3 regions of the Reichenbachiella sp. MALMAid0571 genome follow, and region 3 is predicted to be linked to each of the others. Evidence: riboswitches for the same ligand, from Rfam matches in the RefSeq annotation. Region 3 holds a riboswitch; each other region holds the start of a gene.
The links. Region 3 has a riboswitch for S-adenosylmethionine ahead of AAOP42_RS22005 (homoserine dehydrogenase). Riboswitches for the same ligand answer to the same signal wherever they lie in the genome.
Positions count from the first base shown of each region.

Region 1 (6,222 bases), on a different contig from region 3:
GACCAGAACCTTACTATTTATCCGAACCCATCTTCAGCAAACATTAGTCTGAACTTAACTTCCGAGCTATCAGGCACAAAGATTTCTATCGTTGATATCAGTGGTAATGTGTTGTTTACCTCGTCGTTCGAAAGTAGAATGATAGTTGACATAAGTGCCTTTAGCAGTGGTGTCTATATCGTTCAGGTAGAGACAACTACAGGCATAGAAGTAAGTCGGTTTATGAAAATATAAGACATCACCCAATACATGGATTGAAGTATCAATGTAGCAAAACTTTATTCTAAAAAATATATTTACCTTTAAAACCAAAAACTATCCGTGTCTTCCAAAACATTATGGCCCAACATTTTTTTTCTTCATACGGAATAAAACTGTGTATTGCATTTATTGCTCTTACAGCCTTATTTTCATGTGCGAAAAATGAAGTGGATGTTACTCCCAATATTGTTTTTATACTAACGGATGATCAGGGATGGGGAGATTTAAGTATCAATGGAAATTCGAATATAAATACTCCTAATATTGATGAATTAGCCCGGCAAGGTACCATTTTCGATAGATTCTATGTGAGCCCAGTATGTTCCCCTACCCGGGCAGAATTGCTGACCGGAAGGTATCATGTCAGAGGTGGGGTGTACAGCACCAGTGCAGGTGGAGAAAGATTGGATTTGGATGAAACTACCATAGCCCAAACCTTCAAACAAGCCGGATATCAAACAGCTGTCATTGGTAAGTGGCACAATGGAATGCAATACCCATACCACCCAAACGGACGTGGCTTTGACGAATTCTATGGCTTTTGCTCAGGTCATTGGGGCAACTATTTCGCTCCCCTTTTAGAACACAATGGACAATTGGTTCAGGGTGAAGGATTTATTATAGATGATTTCACAAACAAAGCCATAACCTTTATTGAAAATAACAAAAGCAATCCTTTCTTCCTATACCTTCCATACAACACGCCACACAGCCCCATGCAGATACCTGATGAATGGTGGCGAAAATATGAGAACAAAGAATTAAAAATGCTTCACCGGAATCCTGAAAAAGAGGATCTTCAGCACACCAGAGCTGCACTTGCTATGTGTGAAAACATAGACTGGAATGTAGGAAGGCTGATCAAAAAACTTGATGAACTAAAACTAACAGAAAACACCATCATCGCTTACCTATCTGACAATGGACCCAATGGATACCGATGGAACGGTAATATGAAAGGCAAAAAAGGATCTACCGATGAAGGCGGGGTAAGGTCTCCTCTCATAGTTCAGTGGAAAGGAAAAATAGATGCTGGAAAAAAAATCACTAAAATTTCCAGTATGTTGGATTTATACCCAACGCTAACCAAGTTGGCCGGAATTAGATTTTCTCCTAAAAAACCTTTGGATGGAAAAAGTCTAAAACCACTACTTATAGAAAATGATTCTGATTGGGAAGACAGATATATTATCAATAATTGGAGAAATAGTACAAGTGTAAGAAGTCAGCGATTCCGATTGGATGCGGAAGACAACCTGTACCACATGATCAAAGATCCGGGTCAAAGCACTGATGTATCTGATCAATATCCCGATATAAAAAAGGAGATGATGAATATCAAAGACCAATGGAAAACTGATGTATTATCCGAACTCCCAAAAAAGGATTTGAGAACCTTTCCTGTTGGCCATCCCGATTTTGAATATACTCAAATACCTGCGCAAGACGGCCAGGCTCATGGCAACATACAAAGGTCGAATCGGTGGCCAAACTGTTCCTATTTTACCAATTGGACGGATGAGAAAGATTATATCTCATGGGACATAGAAGTATTAGAGGAAGGAGATTACGATGCAACTATATACTACACTTGTTCGAAGGAAAATACAGGCTCAACCATTGAACTCATTTTTGATTCAGATACTCTGAAAACCAAAATCACCGAACCGCATGATCCACCATTGATTGGTATGCAATACGATAGACACAAACGAATTGAGTCTTATACGAAAGATTTTAAGCCTCTGAATATGGGTGCTATTCATCTGAATAAAAATACAGGTCAGTTGATATTGCAAGCACCTGATATTCCGGGTAAGGAAGCTTTAGATTTTAGATTACTACTGCTGAAAAAACAAAATTTCACTCCAAAAATTTGATGCAGGCAAGTCGAAACATCAAGGTAAAATACCGACAAACGGTTCTTCCTCATTGCTCTAAAAAGATTTTAATTGACTAAAGTCAATCGAATTCCAAGAATCTTCTAAATATTAACAATTTATTATTTACTTTGGAATCAAAGTATCACCAACCAACCAACTACGATGATAAAGTACAATCCCAAAACGTATGTCTCACACATATTTAGTGTTTACAGCCGTCATGTAATGCGAGCTCTTTTGCCAATGATGGTGTTGGTAGGAGCATTTACTGCGTCGGTAGAATACGTGATGAAGGAAATCATTAAATTAGAATACGAAGGTACTCTTGCTTTTCACTCCATACTAGGGATTATACTTGGCCTGTTTCTAGTTATCAGAACGAATACCGCCTATGATCGCTGGTGGGAAGGCCGTAAGCTTTGGGGTTCTCTGGTCAACAACTGCAGAACCTTGGCCATCAAAATAAGTTCATTCACAACCAACCCAGAGGATAAACATTTCTTTAGAACTCAAATTCCAAATCTGGTCTTTTCGATGAAAGAGCATCTTAGAGGTAGCATTAAGGTAGGAGAAATGGAATTTCCGGATCCAGAAATGAAAAGTGCTGTGATCAAAAGTAAACACCGTCCCAATATGATCAATAGAATAATGTACCAAAGAATTCAACTATTGAGAGACAGAGGTGATTTGAGTCAGGAACAGTTTTTCGTACTGGATAAGGAAATGAAAGCATTTACTGATATTATTGGTGCTTGCGAGCGTATTAAATCAACCCCCATACCTTATTCCTACAGTATGTTTATCAAAAAATTCGTTTTCTTTTACATCAATTCCTTACCCTTTGCACTGGTTTGGCAATTTGGATACTGGGCCGTGCCAATTGTAGTGTCAATTTTCTACTTCCTGTTTAGTATTGAATTAATAGCTGAAGAAATTGAAGACCCCTTTGGTACTGACATCAATGACTTGCCTCTTGATGAATTGGCTGTAAAAATCAAAAATGCGGTGAGAGAGATTATTGATACAGAGAATTATGAATACCCTGTAGTAGCAACAAAATAACCGTTAATACTTTACAACTAATTCAAAAAAACCGGAACACCTGATTTCTACATGCTCCACCTTTGTTGGTTCTGTGCAAAGAATTAACAGAATTCGACAATCCTTTTTAACTCACCTACCGGAAATTGCATTCGGATTTAGCTTGCAGCCTATTATTTTTCACTTATATTTGCCTTACTTATCAAGAAAGACCGAGGGATTGGGCCCTTAGACGTCTTGGCAACATATCCATAGCCGCAATACGGATGTTGTGCCAATTCCCACTCCGACCGTTTCCGGTTGGAAAAAGATAGGTAATCGTCAAGTGATTTCTTAGGTAAGCAAAATTGAGTTCCAAGCTAAACAATTAGATATGGACATTAGAGATATTCTCAAAGAAAGAATATTGATCTTGGATGGTGCAATGGGCACAATGATCCAGCGTCATCAATTAGAAGAAAAGGACTTCAGAAATGAAGAACTAAAAGACCATCCTGTTCCATTGAGAGGCAACAATGATTTGCTGTCTATCACCAGGCCGGATGTAATCAAAGGAATTCATGCAGCATATTTTGAAGCAGGAGCCGATATCGTAGAAACCAATACTTTTGGCAGTACCTGGATCGCTCAGGCAGACTACAAACTGGAAGACTGGGTTTATCGGATCAACTTTGAATCGGCAAAATTGGCAAAAGAAGTTGCTGTAGAATTTAGCACCAATGAACCTGACAAACCCCGGTTTGTAGCAGGATCAATGGGACCTACCAACCGACTGGCATCTATGTCGCCCGACGTAAACGATCCCGGATTCAGAGCGATCAACTTCGATCAACTGAAGCAGGCATTTTCAGATCAGGCAAAAGCCCTACTTGATGGAGGAGCTGACTTATTGCTGGTAGAAACCATCACGGATACTTTAAATGCCAAAGCAGCCTTAATGGCCATCGATGAAATAGCAGAAGAACGTGGAATCAAAATACCAATCATGGTATCAGGAACTATTACTGATGCCAGTGGCAGGATATTGTCCGGACAAAATACAGAAGCCTTTCTTATTTCAATTTCTCATTTGGATTTGCTAAGTGTTGGATTGAATTGTGCCTTGGGAGCCAAAGAATTGAAGCCTTATTTGCATGTGTTATCCAGTAAATCAGAATTCAACATCAGTGCTCACCCAAACGCAGGTTTACCCAACGAATTTGGTGCTTATGATGAAACTCCGGAAGACATGGTAAGTCAAATCAAAGAATTTCTAGATGAAGATTTGATCAACATCATTGGTGGATGCTGTGGCACCACTCCTGATCATATTAAAGCAATAGCAGAATTGGCAGATGGGTATAAGCCTAGAATTGTTCATAGTCAACGGACAACTGTTAACAGCTAACAGAAAGATTGGGTTATAATAAAATAGTATGAGTTTTAAATTTGAAAATTTAAGGGTTTGGAAAGATGCCATTCAGTTGGCAAATGAAATTCATATACTCACATTAGAATGGCCTAAGAGCGAACTCTACATTTTAACGTCTCAAATAAAAAGAGTAGCCGATTCTATTGCTCTTAACATTTCTGAAGGTAGCACAGGTCAATCTAATTCTGAATTTAAAAGGTTCCTTAGATACGCCAATAGATCCGGACTTGAAGTGATTACTTGTCTCTATCTAGCTAAGGGGAGAAATCTTATAAACGAAGAATATTTTCTAAAATACTATAATCAAACCGAAACACTCATTGTAAAAACCCAAGCTCTTATAAAATCGATTAACTAACGTAAATTCGGTTGACTGTCATCAGTTGACCGTTGACTCAAAATAAAATGAACATACACCCCGACTATCCAGGAAAATACAAATACAAATGGCACAATTATGCGCCAATGAAACTCAGCGGATTGGAGCCATTGATTGTCACTCCTGAACTAAATTTCATAAATGTAGGAGAAAGGACGAATGTTACTGGTTCGCGAAAATTTCTTCGGTTGATCAAAGAAGAAAAATTCGAAGATGCACTTGCCATAGCAAGAGATCAGGTAGAGGGAGGCGCACAAATCATCGACGTAAACATGGATGAAGGGATGTTGGACGGAGTTAAAGCCATGACTGATTTTCTGAATCTTATGGCATCTGAACCAGACATTGCAAAAATTCCCGTCATGATTGACAGTTCCAAATGGGAAATCATAGAAGCAGGATTGAAATGTGTGCAGGGAAAATCAGTAGTAAACTCTATTAGTTTAAAAGTAGGCGAAGAAGAATTTATCCGTCAGGCTAAACTCATCAAACAATATGGTGCCGCAACCATCGTCATGGCTTTTGACGAAGATGGACAAGCTGACAATTACCAAAGAAGAATTGAAATCGTTAAGAGAACGTATGATTTGATGGTTGGCCCTAAAATCAATTTCCCTCCACAGGATATTATTTTCGATCTTAATATTTTCCCGGTAGCTACTGGCATGGATGAACACAGGAAGAATGCACTGGATTTTTTCCAGGCTACCCGCTGGGTTAGAGAAAACCTGCCCGCAGCACATGTAAGTGGTGGTGTCAGTAATGTGTCTTTTTCTTTCAGGGGCAACAATCCTGTAAGAGAAGCCATGCACTCTGCTTTCCTGTACCATGCCATTGGTCAGGGAATGGACATGGGAATAGTAAACCCTGCAATGCTTGAGGTGTACGATGACATTCCAAAAGAATTATTGGAAAAAGTGGAAGACGTTTTATTGGACAGACGAGAAGATGCCACTGAAAGACTGCTTGATTTTGCTGAATCGTTTGTAGGAAGTGAAAGGGCCGAAAAGAAAAACGATGAATGGAGAGAGCTCCCGGTAGGAAAAAGGATCGAACATGCGTTGGTCAAAGGAATTGTTGAATTTATTGACGAAGATACTGAAGAAGCACGCCAGCTTTTAGACAAGCCTTTGCACGTCATAGAAGGCCCATTGATGGACGGGATGAATGTGGTTGGAGATCTTTTTGGTGAAGGAAAAATGTTTTTGCCACAGGTAGTGAAAAGTGCCCGTGTAATGAAAAAGGCG
Region 1 covers NZ_JBDKWG010000107.1:13,372-19,593, reverse strand. The annotation lists gene AAOP42_RS05580 (S8 family serine peptidase) at 1-234, shown strand, start outside; gene AAOP42_RS05575 (arylsulfatase) at 339-2,141, shown strand; gene AAOP42_RS05570 (bestrophin family protein) at 2,307-3,206, shown strand; SAM riboswitch class I at 3,382-3,502, shown strand; gene AAOP42_RS05565 (homocysteine S-methyltransferase family protein) at 3,559-4,572, shown strand; gene AAOP42_RS05560 (four helix bundle protein) at 4,601-4,954, shown strand; gene metH (methionine synthase) at 5,002-6,222, shown strand, end outside.
Region 1: linked by a shared signal. The riboswitch ahead of AAOP42_RS05565 (homocysteine S-methyltransferase family protein) and the one ahead of AAOP42_RS22005 (homoserine dehydrogenase) in region 3 are both predicted to bind S-adenosylmethionine.

Region 2 (6,222 bases), on a different contig from region 3:
AAATATCATTGTTCGATGAGTTATTTATTACCAACGGACTATTGGTCTCATCATATTTCAATTGATTTTCCAGATTTAATATTCCATCACCAAACGAAGCTACCAATTTCGAATCTGATGAAACTGCTGAAATATCCTCCAACCCCGACAGATCAGATTTAGTAAAAACTTTCCAGCTACCATTCTCAAATTCAGCATAACCCAGATTGTTGTTTAGAGACTGGTAAAATGACGACATAAACCGTGGCAGAACAACCACTTTCTCTCCTACCAATTGAATTCTTCCGACAATCCCCTCAAATATCCCATTTGGAACAAATCTGGTCACTGTACCATTTTCCAAACTGGAAAGGCCATGACTATGATCAGCATACCAGAGTGTGCCTTCAGAAGTTAAAATAGCATCCTTTGGAACATCTCCATTTTCTATCTCTATAGGAACAGCATCTCCTGAGTCATCTAAAGAATAGATACCGCCTTCCGCTATCACAATCACATTGGATTCATTCCTTCGTAATTTTATAATATCAGAATTTATATTATTGATCTCGGAATCAATCCAGGAATCTCCATCGAAAAAGAATATTTTGGTTCCATCAGTAGCCATTACCTGATCGTTAAGAATAGTTACAGAATACATTTTCACATCGGATACTAAAGAACCCTCAAACCGCTCCCAATTGTTAAAATCCTGTAGATTAATATTGGAGGCAATTTGTCCTTCCAGCATCCCAATATTAGTAGCCGCATAAATTTTGTCATCATGAAAAGCTACGCTATTTACCTTTGTAGATTCGCCTTGATCAAGGTTTTGATAAGCCTCTGCCACTTCTCCTGATTCAGAATTGAGTACAATAATTCCAAAGTTGGTTGATAAGTAAACCAATCCATTTCTAAACGTAATGTGATTGATACTTTTACTATCGCTTATGTCTCTGTTTTTTATCGTTTTAACATTCAAAATCTGATTGTCCTGTAGCAAATCAATATTGCCATTTTCATACCCAATAGCAAAAGTTTTTGACTCATCGTCATAGGCTATAGCAGAAACACTAATATCACTCAGCCCTTCCATTTTGGAAAGCTTATTCAAACTGTTATCCGAAAGGTCGTAATAAAAAAGGCCAAACTGATTGGCACAATAGACCTTGTCCTCCACTAATTCCACAAGGTGGGTGCGCTCATAGTTGAAATGCACACGCCAGGTTCCGATTGGAATGTTTTCTTGTGCTAATGTGATCTTCGCACTTAAAAATATGATTAATGTTATTGCAATGTTTTTCAACTACTTTTCCTTTTGATAATCTTGATAAAAACAATTTCTGCATCGGGCTTCATAAGTTTCTCTCTCACCCAACATCACTTTTTCATCCGAATTTAGAAGCCTGTGGGAATAAGAAGCCACACCACCACATTTCATACAAATGGCATGCACTTTGGTCACAAACTCTGCAATACTCATCAATGCCGGCATAGCCCCAAACGGCTCCCCCTTAAAATCCATATCCAACCCGGCAACAATTACCCTTTTGCCTTTATTTGCAAGTTTTCTTGTTACACTTACTATCTCCTGATCAAAAAATTGAGCTTCATCTATGCCTACCACATCGCTATTTCCTGCTAATAGCAATATATCATTGGCAAATTGCACGGGTGTTGACCTGATAGAGTTTTCGTTGTGAGACACCACTTCAGTCTGGTGGTAGCGTGTATCTACTGCCGGTTTAAATATTTCAACCTTTTGTCTGGCTATTAAAGCCCTGTTCATTCTCCGAATGAGTTCCTCTGTTTTTCCTGAAAACATTGATCCACATATTACCTCTATCCAACCTGTCGGTTCATTCTTTGCTTTAAACTTGACAATATGCGGTTCTATAAACATAGTTAATCAGAATAGCTTATGTGCATGAATTTGTTGGACGAATCTACTTTGATGATTACATCTCCCAAAACATGGCATTGACAAGCCAGCCGCTCATTTTCTTTGAGTCTTCCGGAATCAATGTATTTATCCTCGCAGGTGGTTATTGGAGATACATTTTCTATACCATCCAAAAATATTGCTTTGCAGGTAGTGCACCTTCCTTTACCTCCACAGGCATACATCCAATCTACATTATTTTCATGAATGATATCAAGAAGCAATTTTTCATCGTTTTCACTTAAAATTTCCTTCTTATTGAGGTTTTCTATGACGATTTTCGGCATATTTTATAACTTTACAAAACAAGCAAATATTATGACTGGCAACAAATTAAATCAAAAGGCAGCAGAAAGTTATAGCAAATCATTTTCTTCAATAATCCTCGAGAAACATTTCCCTACAAGCAACGCAATTACCGGCCAGCAAATATTGGACATTACTCCTGTAAAGCAAGTCAATTTTTATATATTAAAGGTCTTGTTTCTTCAGTGGCAGGAAGAAACAAAAAAATTTCAAAGCCCTTTTTTCGACTATTCAAAACCCGAAGTTAAAGATGGATTGAAAAGCCTTATCAATACGCTTTCAAAAAATATTTTGATAAAGAAAGAACCATTCAGGCCTCTATTGGAGAAAGCTGTTTTGGATACGATTACTTTGATGTACAATCCGACAGAGTTTTTTATCACAGAATTTTCTAACCTGCCGAATGTAACCAGAATTCAGGGTTTCAAAGGGCTGTCTAAATATATTAAGCTAAGAAAAAATATCTACAATAAAATAGTAGAGAAGCTTGATAATGATGGCAATCAGGTAATAACTAATGATGAAATAAAAACCCTGGTACAATTTGTTGTCAGCCAACAAACGCCAGACAATGATGATATTTCCGGAGAAGCCGATTTGTTTTCTTCCATACTTCCTCTGGATGTATTTGAAAAAGTGAAAGAAGAAGAACCAGTTGTAGAAATCATTGATGAACCAATAGCTGAAGAAGAGATTTTGATTAAGGTAGAAGAGGAAGAAGATACCGAAGAGGTTGGAGAAATAATAATAGAAGAGGAGGAGCTTGATGAAATAAATCAAGACACCAGCGATCATGATGGAGGAATTTTGATAGAAAAAGACGACCATGAAGAGGTCGAAGAAGAAGAGAACATGGATGAGGAGTTTTCTCCAATAGTAGAAGTGAAAACCGCTCCAGCCCCCATCATAGCTGAAAAACCAACCACCGTAAACGAAAAATTTACTGAGGAAAAGCATACCATCAACGAAAAATTTGAAAACAACAAACCAAAATCTTCAATTGCGGAAGTTCATGAAACAGAGAAAATTTCTGAGATACAGAAGAGCATTAGCGTAAATCAACGCTACATGTTTTTGAATGATCTTTTCAATGGTGATTCCAGTGAGTATTCTAAAGCACTGGAGGAAGTAGAAAAAAGCAATTCATTTGACGAATCAGTGGAACTTTTGGTACAGAACTATTCTAAAAAATACGAATGGGACATGAACTCTGATGAGGTTAAAGAGCTTTTAAAAGTGATCTTTAAGCGGTTTAGGTGAGTTTTTGGTATGAGAGCTAATTTATCCTAGCTTTGCGACTCGTTCTTTAATATGATAACTTATCAAGAAAGGTGGAGGGAATGGCCCTTTGAAGCCTTAGCAACCTTTCCTTTTATGGAAAAACGGTGCTAAATCCTGTCCCAAAAATGGGAACAGATAAGTCCAAGGACATTTTGTCAAACCGATATAAATGCCTCTTTCGACTTATCGACAGGGGCTTTTTTATTTCTTGGTGACCTTATTCTATTGATGAACAAACCTAAAACAACATTATCTATCAATTATTAAAAAAAAATAGACCCTAAAAGAAAATTCTTCGTAAGAAGTTCAATATTTAATGTAATTGAGAAGGAATATGGAAGCTGAAAAAACAGAAACACAAAAGCTGACAATAGATTTGGAAAATGCTGAAACCAGAGCAAAACAGATCAGGCAATTGAATGAAAGATATCATTCGCTGACCATCGAAGAAAGAGTAACTGCTCTTTATGAAGATTTTGATCAGGCAGATGTCATGCTTACTTCGTCTTTTGCTGCTACCTCTGCCTTTTTACTCAAGGTCTTTTCTTTGGCTAACCCCAGTCAAAAAATCTATTTTATTGACACGGGGTATCATTTTAGAGAAACATTGGAATACAAAGAAAAGCTCACAGAGCTCTATGGCCTGAATGTAGAAAGTATAAAAGCAGAAGATTGGAAACACGATTTTACCACAAAGGAAGAGACCTGGAAAAAAGATCCGGACTTCTGCTGCTCAATAAATAAAGTTGAACCTCTCAACGAAATCAAAGAAAACTACAAAATCTGGGTGTCAGGACTGATGGAATGGCAAAGCGATCACCGTTCTACACTGGATATTTTTGAAGACAGAAATGGCATCATCAAGTTTTATCCCTTACTGGATGTAACTCAGGAAGAAAGAGAAGCTTATATAAAAGATCACAACCTTCCTTTTCATCCGCTAGTAGCCAAGGGATATTTTTCTATAGGCTGTGAGCACTGTACCGTACCTGGAAAAGGTCGTAGCGGCAGGTGGAACAACAGCCCGAAAACAGAATGTGGATTGCACCTGTAAGTAAATCTAAGAATTGAAAGTGCTTCATTGGATAACCTCTAATTTGAGTTTTCAAGCACTTTCAATTCTGAAATCTTTTTCGCTTCTGCCACAGCAAGTTCATTTTCAGTAAACTCACCATACTTTTCTTTCAATTTTCCTTTCAATATATTCCAGTTTCCTTGATCTAATAATTCCATGTTTTGTTTCGTTTTTTTGATTTTCAATAATTTTCTATTTACTCCAACTCCGAGCAACGTCTTACCTCTGAAAACTTAAGCAACTCCCCTGATTATTCTAAGTATAATGGCAAGAAGGGCAATGACAAGAAGAATGTGAATAAGACCTCCTGCACTGTAACCCAAAAAGCCAACCAGCCAGAAAATGACCAATACTACTGCGAGTATATAAAGTATATTTCCCATGATTTTTTTGTTTTAAGAGTTAAAAATTTATTGTACTTATCAGTACCTGAAACCTGCAGACTTGTCAGGTTTATATCTGAAAGTAAACCTGACAGGTCTCTATTGCTGTTTCCTAAAAGCTTACAAAATTGATTACAACCTAAACCCAAAAGTCAGCTGATACCATACGTTTTTGTAACGTGGGGTACTTGAAGTACCATCTCCATGGTTATTTATCATATCCCACCCGACTCTGGTTCCAATTACAAAATCATTTAGGTTAAAATCTACACCTCCGATAAAACCCATGGTGTTTTTGCGGATGTTATCATTTTCAAATTCCTGCTCCTGCACCACACTACCTCCTACATTGGTAAATTCATCTTTTTGTTTTAAAAGGAAGGAATATTGTGGGCCAGCTACCAGACTAATGGCAGGAGATGGTTTCACCGAAAACATCAAAGGAATATCAATGTAATTCGTGGTACGAGTGACATCATAAGACAAGCCTTGTATGGTACCTGTTCCCTTAAATCCCTTTCGGGAATATAAAACTTCCGGCTGAAGCCCTATAAATTTACCAATAGGGATTGTGATAAATACTCCGGTAGCCAACCCAAATCTACCATCTGCTTCAAACTCTTCACCTTGTGAGTCATATACATTAGAATAATTAGAGCCTATTTTCAACCCAAACTGTGGATTTTCACGGTGATCCATACTTTGAGACTTTGCATCAAATACTATACAGGCTATTGCGATTATTAATATTGGTAACTTTTTCATGATTTTCTGTTTATATGTGTTCAATATTGGATTATCTGATAATTATTTATCAGAACCATCCAATGCCTCTGCAATTTCTTGTTTCACATCGTTAAACTCAGCTTCAATGTCATCCATGGTTTCATTTACATCACTCTTAATGCTTTCCCAATTGTCTTTAGTAGCATTTTTAGCTTTGGTCAAGGAAACTTGCACATCTTTCTTTTTCTGTTTCAGGTCTTCCTGTACTTTTTCAAGATTCCTTTCAATTGGTCCTTCGTTGAGGTTTAATTTGTCTTCAATATCATCGATGGCATCATCAATATTGGTTTCCAGTTTTTCAAGCTCCTTTACTATTTCTTCTTTTTGCTGTTTAAGATCATTGGATTGATTGCCTGAGCATGCAAACAAGAAAATAAGAGCTACTACTCCGATGGTTTTAGTGATCATATTGAGACTTCTATTATGCGCTTTCATGTTTATATATTTTTGGTTTAACTTAATTTGTACTT
Region 2 covers NZ_JBDKWG010000147.1:153,220-159,441, forward strand. The annotation lists gene porZ (type IX secretion system anionic LPS delivery protein PorZ) at 1-1,285, opposite strand, end outside; gene AAOP42_RS19920 (thymidine kinase) at 1,286-1,882, opposite strand; gene AAOP42_RS19925 (2Fe-2S iron-sulfur cluster-binding protein) at 1,885-2,208, opposite strand; gene AAOP42_RS19930 (DUF8457 domain-containing protein) at 2,240-3,487, shown strand; SAM riboswitch class I at 3,544-3,650, shown strand; gene AAOP42_RS19935 (phosphoadenylyl-sulfate reductase) at 3,843-4,562, shown strand; gene AAOP42_RS19940 (CsbD family protein) at 4,601-4,741, opposite strand; gene AAOP42_RS19945 (lmo0937 family membrane protein) at 4,817-4,966, opposite strand; gene AAOP42_RS19950 (porin family protein) at 5,099-5,731, opposite strand; gene AAOP42_RS19955 (hypothetical protein) at 5,774-6,187, opposite strand.
Region 2: linked by a shared signal. The riboswitch ahead of AAOP42_RS19935 (phosphoadenylyl-sulfate reductase) and the one ahead of AAOP42_RS22005 (homoserine dehydrogenase) in region 3 are both predicted to bind S-adenosylmethionine.

Region 3 (6,222 bases):
CAACGACTTATTATGGTTTCAAACACTTCCAGGTTTAACAGGCTTTACAGGTATCCAAACAAACCTTGGTGAAGTTGCTAATTCTGGCCTGGAAATTATACTTGACGCTCAAGTTTTAAAATCAAATCCGGAAGGGTTCAATTGGGATGTTAGGTTCAATTTTTCAACCAACAACAACAAGGTAGTTAGCTTATTAGGCCGTGATGCGGACGGAGACGGTAAAGAAGATGATCTTGTTGCATCTGGTTTATTTATTGATCAAGACTTGGGTACAATATTCAACTATGAAATAGATGGTATTTGGCAACTTGATAAACAAGATCAATTACCTCCCGGCTTTGGAGTAGGAACCTATAAAATAGTTGATACCGATGGCGATGGGGTAATATCTGCTGATGACAGGAGAATCCTGGGATCTACTTTGCCGGCCTATAGATTTGGGATACAAAATACATTAAGTTATAAGAATTTTAGCCTTAAATTATTCATCAACAGCATACAAGGAGGCAAGGATTCTTACCTTGGTCTGGAGCAACCAACTCTTGAGACTGACCAAGCAATAACCTTTAATAACCTGAGTGTAGTAGATTATTGGACTCCAGCTAACCCAGGTGCCCAATTCCGAAGGTTGGGAGCATCTACACCATTCAGCGAAAGTCAATATTTTTCTCGAAGTTTTGTCCGCTTACAGGATGTTTCACTGGCTTATAATTTTGATACTTCTCAGGCCTGGATGCAAAAAGTTGGAATCAAGAATTTGAAATTATACCTAAGTGGTAAAAACCTGATTACACTTACCGACTGGTTAGGTTGGGATCCGGAAACTGGTCAAAACCTTTCACGGTCAAACAATAGCCCTGTGATGAAATCCATAACAGCAGGCCTTGAAATCAAATTCTAAATAAAAGTAAAAAGATGAAAATTTTATCAAGACATATATACATAATAGCGCTCGTTCTGATATTCGTAAGTACCCTATCTTGCAACGAACAAGCCTTTTTGGAAGAAAAACCAGAGTCTTTTTTCGTACTGGAGACAGCCTATCAAAATTTTGAACAGTTTGAAAGCGCACTCTATGACCTATATGCACGACTAAGGGCAACTACCTATGGTGGAGGTGGTATCAGTGCCAATTGGGCAATGTTTCAATGGACAGGCACAGATGCATTTTACAACGGACGTTTCGACAACAGCACTAGCAGATTTGCAGATTACCAGCAGGTGTATATAGATGGGTTTGGCTATGTCAGTGATTTGTGGCGTAACTATTATAAAATTGTTACTAATGCTAATACACTACTGGACAGATTGCAAGGCTCGGAACTAACAGCCAATGAGAAGTCTCTTATTGAGGCAGAAGCGAAATTCTTCAGAGCTTTCGCTTACAGGTATCTGGTTTATCATTATGGCGGTGTACCCTTGGTTATCAACGAAATTACAGGACCGACGACAGATTTTACAAGGGCTTCCAAGCAAGACATTCTAAACCAAATGGTGACAGATTTTACGGATGCAGCTAATAATCTCCCCGGCATTACAGAGGTGCAGGATGGTCGTTTGCACAATCTTGTGGCACAGCATTATTTAGCAGAAACCCATATTGCTTTAGGGCAATGGAATGAAGCAATAACTGCCGCATCTGTTGTAATTAATGATCCGAATACTGGTTTAATGACCGAGCGCTTTGGTTCACTGGCTTCCGATGACCGTGGTAATCCTTATTGGGATCTTTTTAGATTAGGCAATCAAAATCGTTCTACTGGTAATACTGAGGCTATCTGGGTAGCACAAATGGAAACGGATATTCAAGGTGGCTTTTTGCTAACAGGCGGTGGTGCCGGAATTAATCCTTTTGAAGGATATCACGCTTCTCTTATATGGATACAGCTTGATCCTGATGGCAATCCTGCTACGCTTGGCCCAAGATCCACGTTTAACGTTGGTGGTCGTGGAATTAATCTTCTTAGCATGACAGAATGGGTAGAGCAGGAACTATGGGGTGCCGACTATGACATTGACGAGAGAAGCCTTAATATCAATTTATGGCGCGATTACTATTATGATAATCCTGAATCACCTTACTTTATGGAGAGCTTTGCGGATTTTCCACCTGAACCTACACATCCGTTTGCCATTCAGCCTTACCTTACTAAAGTGACAGTGGCGGGGCAACATCCAGAAAGTTTATACGCAAATAAAGAAACATTAGTGCTATCATCAGGGGCTGGTTCTACTTATCGAGATCAGTATTATGTGAGACTACCTGAGACTTATCTGCTCCGTGCCGAAGCTTATGTTGGCTTGGGAGACAATAGCAGTGCAGCAGCAGATGTGAATGTTATAAGAGCCAGATCAAGTGCTACACTGGCTTTAGCATCCGAGGTAGATTTAGATTATATTCTGGATGAACGTGTGCGTGAACTGAGTCTCGAAGAGCCAAGAAGATTAACATTGCACAGAACCGGGAAGCTGGTTGAACGAGTACGTGCGCATAATCCGTTCAATGCTGATGATATTCAGGATCACCATAGTCTAATGCCTATACCATTATCTGATATTGAAGCTAATATTGATGCAGTATTAGAACAAAACCCAGGTTACGGCGGAGCGAACTAAACTTTTTTCTTAGAATTGATGAATAAGCTATCATAGATATTTGAATATTTGTGATAGCTTATTAAAAAAACCAGGTAATGAAGTATAATCACAGAATCGTTATGAGGGTTTTAGATTGGAGCAAAAGGCCAACTAAAATTGTTTAATTGATTCCATCTGCTTTCAACCCATTTTTGTTTCTGTCATGGCCATAGAAGGGTGGAACAGGTTTTGATTTCCGGGCCTGGTGATAACAATAACATTTTCTCAGCTTTGATGACCTGTAACTTTTCCGGGAAAAAGCTGTCCCTCAAAATGAATGTCAAAGATACAAAACAACTGATTTTACTTATGTAATGGCAAATGTTACGTCGAACCCAGGTTAAAAGACTAACAGAAATGTTGTTTGATTAGAAAAATACCATTCCTGAAGGTGCTTATATCAATGAACAGGTGAGGGATTAAAGCCCTAAAAGATTATTTTGTGGTCTCAAACATTCCGCAAATTGAAAAAGTATATTTCAATCATCTTCCTTTTTACGTCCAATGCTATTTATTGCCAGCAAAATGGTGAAATCCTGAGTTCGAAAGACCTTGGTTTTCTTCAAGGCTTAACAATGGATGTTTTGGAAAGTTCGCGGATTTATCCGGATCAAGAAATAGCAAGCACAGGTGATCAGAATAAAACCGGGGGAGTCCTTATCAGGCCAGGTGGCAGGAGTGCTTACCCATCATTCTGGATTAGAGATTACGCCATGTCTCTGGATTGTGGATTCATAACTGAAAATGAGCAGAAACATATGCTGTTTCTTACAGCCGCTACTCAATGTGATCAGTCATGGATTACCAGTGGGGGGAGCTTGGTTCCAGTGGGAGCTATTGCTGATCATATTAGAATTGATGACAGTTTGCCTATTTACTTTCCAGGAACCTACAGCTATGAAGGTCAGGGTGTCAGTAGATGGGGAAGGACTCCACCTTATGGAGATCAATTCTTTTTTATTCACATGGCATATTTTTATTCTAAATAAAATTGTCTGTAAATGATTATCAGATATATTGAAACCAGCACTTGGTAGAACAAGGTATATTCAGTTTATTTGCAGACGTTCTTATTTTTAATTAGTTACTTATCAAGAAAGGTGGAGGGATTTGGCCCTGAGAAACCTTAGCAACCCTCATCATTAGTATTTGAGCAGGTGCTACTTCCAATCCTTCTAAGAACAGGGATAGATGAGTTGAAATGGATTTGACCCTTTATCAAAAGAATATATCCCTTTTAGCTCTGCTGGAAGGGATTTTTTATTTTATGTGAATTGGTGTTAAAAAGGTTTAAATAGTGTGAAAATGAAAAGAATTAATCTGGGTGTATTTGGTTTTGGCTGTGTTGGTACTGGTCTGTGGTATGTATTGCAAGAAACCAACAATGAGTACACCAACATCAAAAAGATATGCATTAAAAATGCCAACAAGAAAAGGAATATCGATCAGAGCTATTTCACTACAGACAAGCACGAGCTTTTAGACGACTCGGATATTGATGTCATTGTAGAATTGATAGACGATGCAGAGGCTGCATTTGACATTGTGAAAGAAGCAATGGAAAAAGGAAAGGCCGTGATTTCGGCCAATAAAAAAATGATCTCTGAAAACTTACAGACCTTAGTTGATTTACAGAAAAAATACAATGTGCCATTTCTGTATGAAGGCTCTTCTTGTGCCAGTATTCCTATCATTAGAAACCTGGAAGAGTATTATGACAATGATATGCTCACGTCAGTATCCGGTATATTCAACGGATCCACCAATTACATTCTATCAAAAATGATAGATGAAGGACTGGATTATGACGTGGTATTGAAAGAAGCTCAGGACATTGGGTTTGCGGAAACTGATCCCAGCCTGGATGTGGAAGGTATTGATGCAAAGCACAAATTGGTAATCATTATTTTTCACGCTTTTGGACTCATTTCAAAGCCAGAAGATGTGTTCAGTTATGGAATTACCAAAATCAATCCTTTCGATATCAAATTTGCCAAAAATCATGGGTTGAATATAAAGTTAATTGCCAAGTGCAAGAAAATTGAGGATCATATTGAAGCTTATGTTATTCCATCTTTTGTAGATGACAATTCTACTCTCTCATTTACAAAAAATGAGTACAATGCGGTGATTCTGGAAAGTGCATTTTCCGAGAATCAATTGCTTTATGGGAAAGGAGCCGGAGACAAGCCTACAGGATCGGCAGTACTTTCTGACATTTCTGCACTCAACTATTCCTACAAATATGAATACAAAAAGTATGAGAGGTTTCACAAAAAACTAAAACTGACCAGAGACTCAGAATTGAAGGTATATGTCCGATACAGCAATGGAACGTCTCCGGACTTCAATGATTTCGAACATATAGCTGAAAAGTACTACAGCGAAAATGACAATTACATTACCGGAACAATCAAGCTTTCAAAATTGGAAAATGCAAATTGGAAAAACGAGCAAGATATAAGCGTAATCGCTTATAATTAATAATTTACAGTTTCAATGTTAACTAACTGCGCAACAAAGAGTTATAAAATGCAGTAATTCGAACAATATCTCTCATTTTATCTGTCTTCAAGCGATTGGACTTGATGTAATTTTTCACCTTATTGGGGTTTTCTTTCATGATATCCAACAGATCATTTTTTTTCCCAGTACTGTATTCATTCATTTTTCCCTTCTGATCAATAAAGAAATAGGTGTAAGTCAGTTTTTCTCGGGATAGACTTGGACCATTGTAATACGACTGGTTGTATGGATCTGATACCATGATGATCTTCTCTTTTACAAGCAAAGTCAGGGGGCCTTCATATAATACTTCGAACAATGATTGAGTTTTGTAGTCCAGTTTTACCTGATATGGTAATGAATAAAACTGTCTGTAATTGTTAACCGTCTTATCAAATATTTCAAAATACAGAATTTTCTTGCTGCTGAAAGTCTGCACCTGATCTTTATTTACAATAACCTGGACTATATCCGTGTCCATGTCATACTTGACTAAACCCCGAACAGTATCTTCTTTCGCAGTAACCAAATAACCTTCATGCCATATTCTGGAAGGGAATTCCTGAGCCTGAGCGGTACTGAAATAAATTGTTAATAATAGTAGTGTAGTATATTTAATTAGCCTCTTCATTCTTTAGAATGTTATGTCCCATTTTATCTCTCTTGGTCTCAAGATATTTTTGATTATGTTGATTTGGAACAATTTCTATTGGTATGTTCTGAACAATTTCCAAACCATATCCCATTAATCCAACACGTTTTTTTGGATTATTTGTTAGTAATTTTATTTTTTTAATCCCTAAATCATGAATGATTTGAGCTCCAACACCATAGTCACGCTGATCCATATCAAAGCCTAATTTCAAATTAGCTTCTACTGTATCCAAGCCTTCTTCCTGCAATTTATAAGCCCTCAACTTATTGATTAAGCCAATTCCTCTCCCTTCCTGATTCATGTATAATACCACGCCTTTGCCTTCTTTTTCCACCATTTTCATAGCACTGTGTAACTGACTACCACAATCACACCGGCAGGAGCCAAATATATCTCCGGTGACACAAGATGAATGCACCCTTACC
Region 3 covers NZ_JBDKWG010000150.1:172,213-178,434, reverse strand. The annotation lists gene AAOP42_RS22020 (SusC/RagA family TonB-linked outer membrane protein) at 1-901, shown strand, start outside; gene AAOP42_RS22015 (RagB/SusD family nutrient uptake outer membrane protein) at 916-2,616, shown strand; gene AAOP42_RS22010 (hypothetical protein) at 3,102-3,626, shown strand; SAM riboswitch class I at 3,723-3,835, shown strand; gene AAOP42_RS22005 (homoserine dehydrogenase) at 3,943-5,121, shown strand; gene AAOP42_RS22000 (hypothetical protein) at 5,144-5,773, opposite strand; gene AAOP42_RS21995 (bifunctional 3,4-dihydroxy-2-butanone-4-phosphate synthase/GTP cyclohydrolase II) at 5,757-6,222, opposite strand, start outside.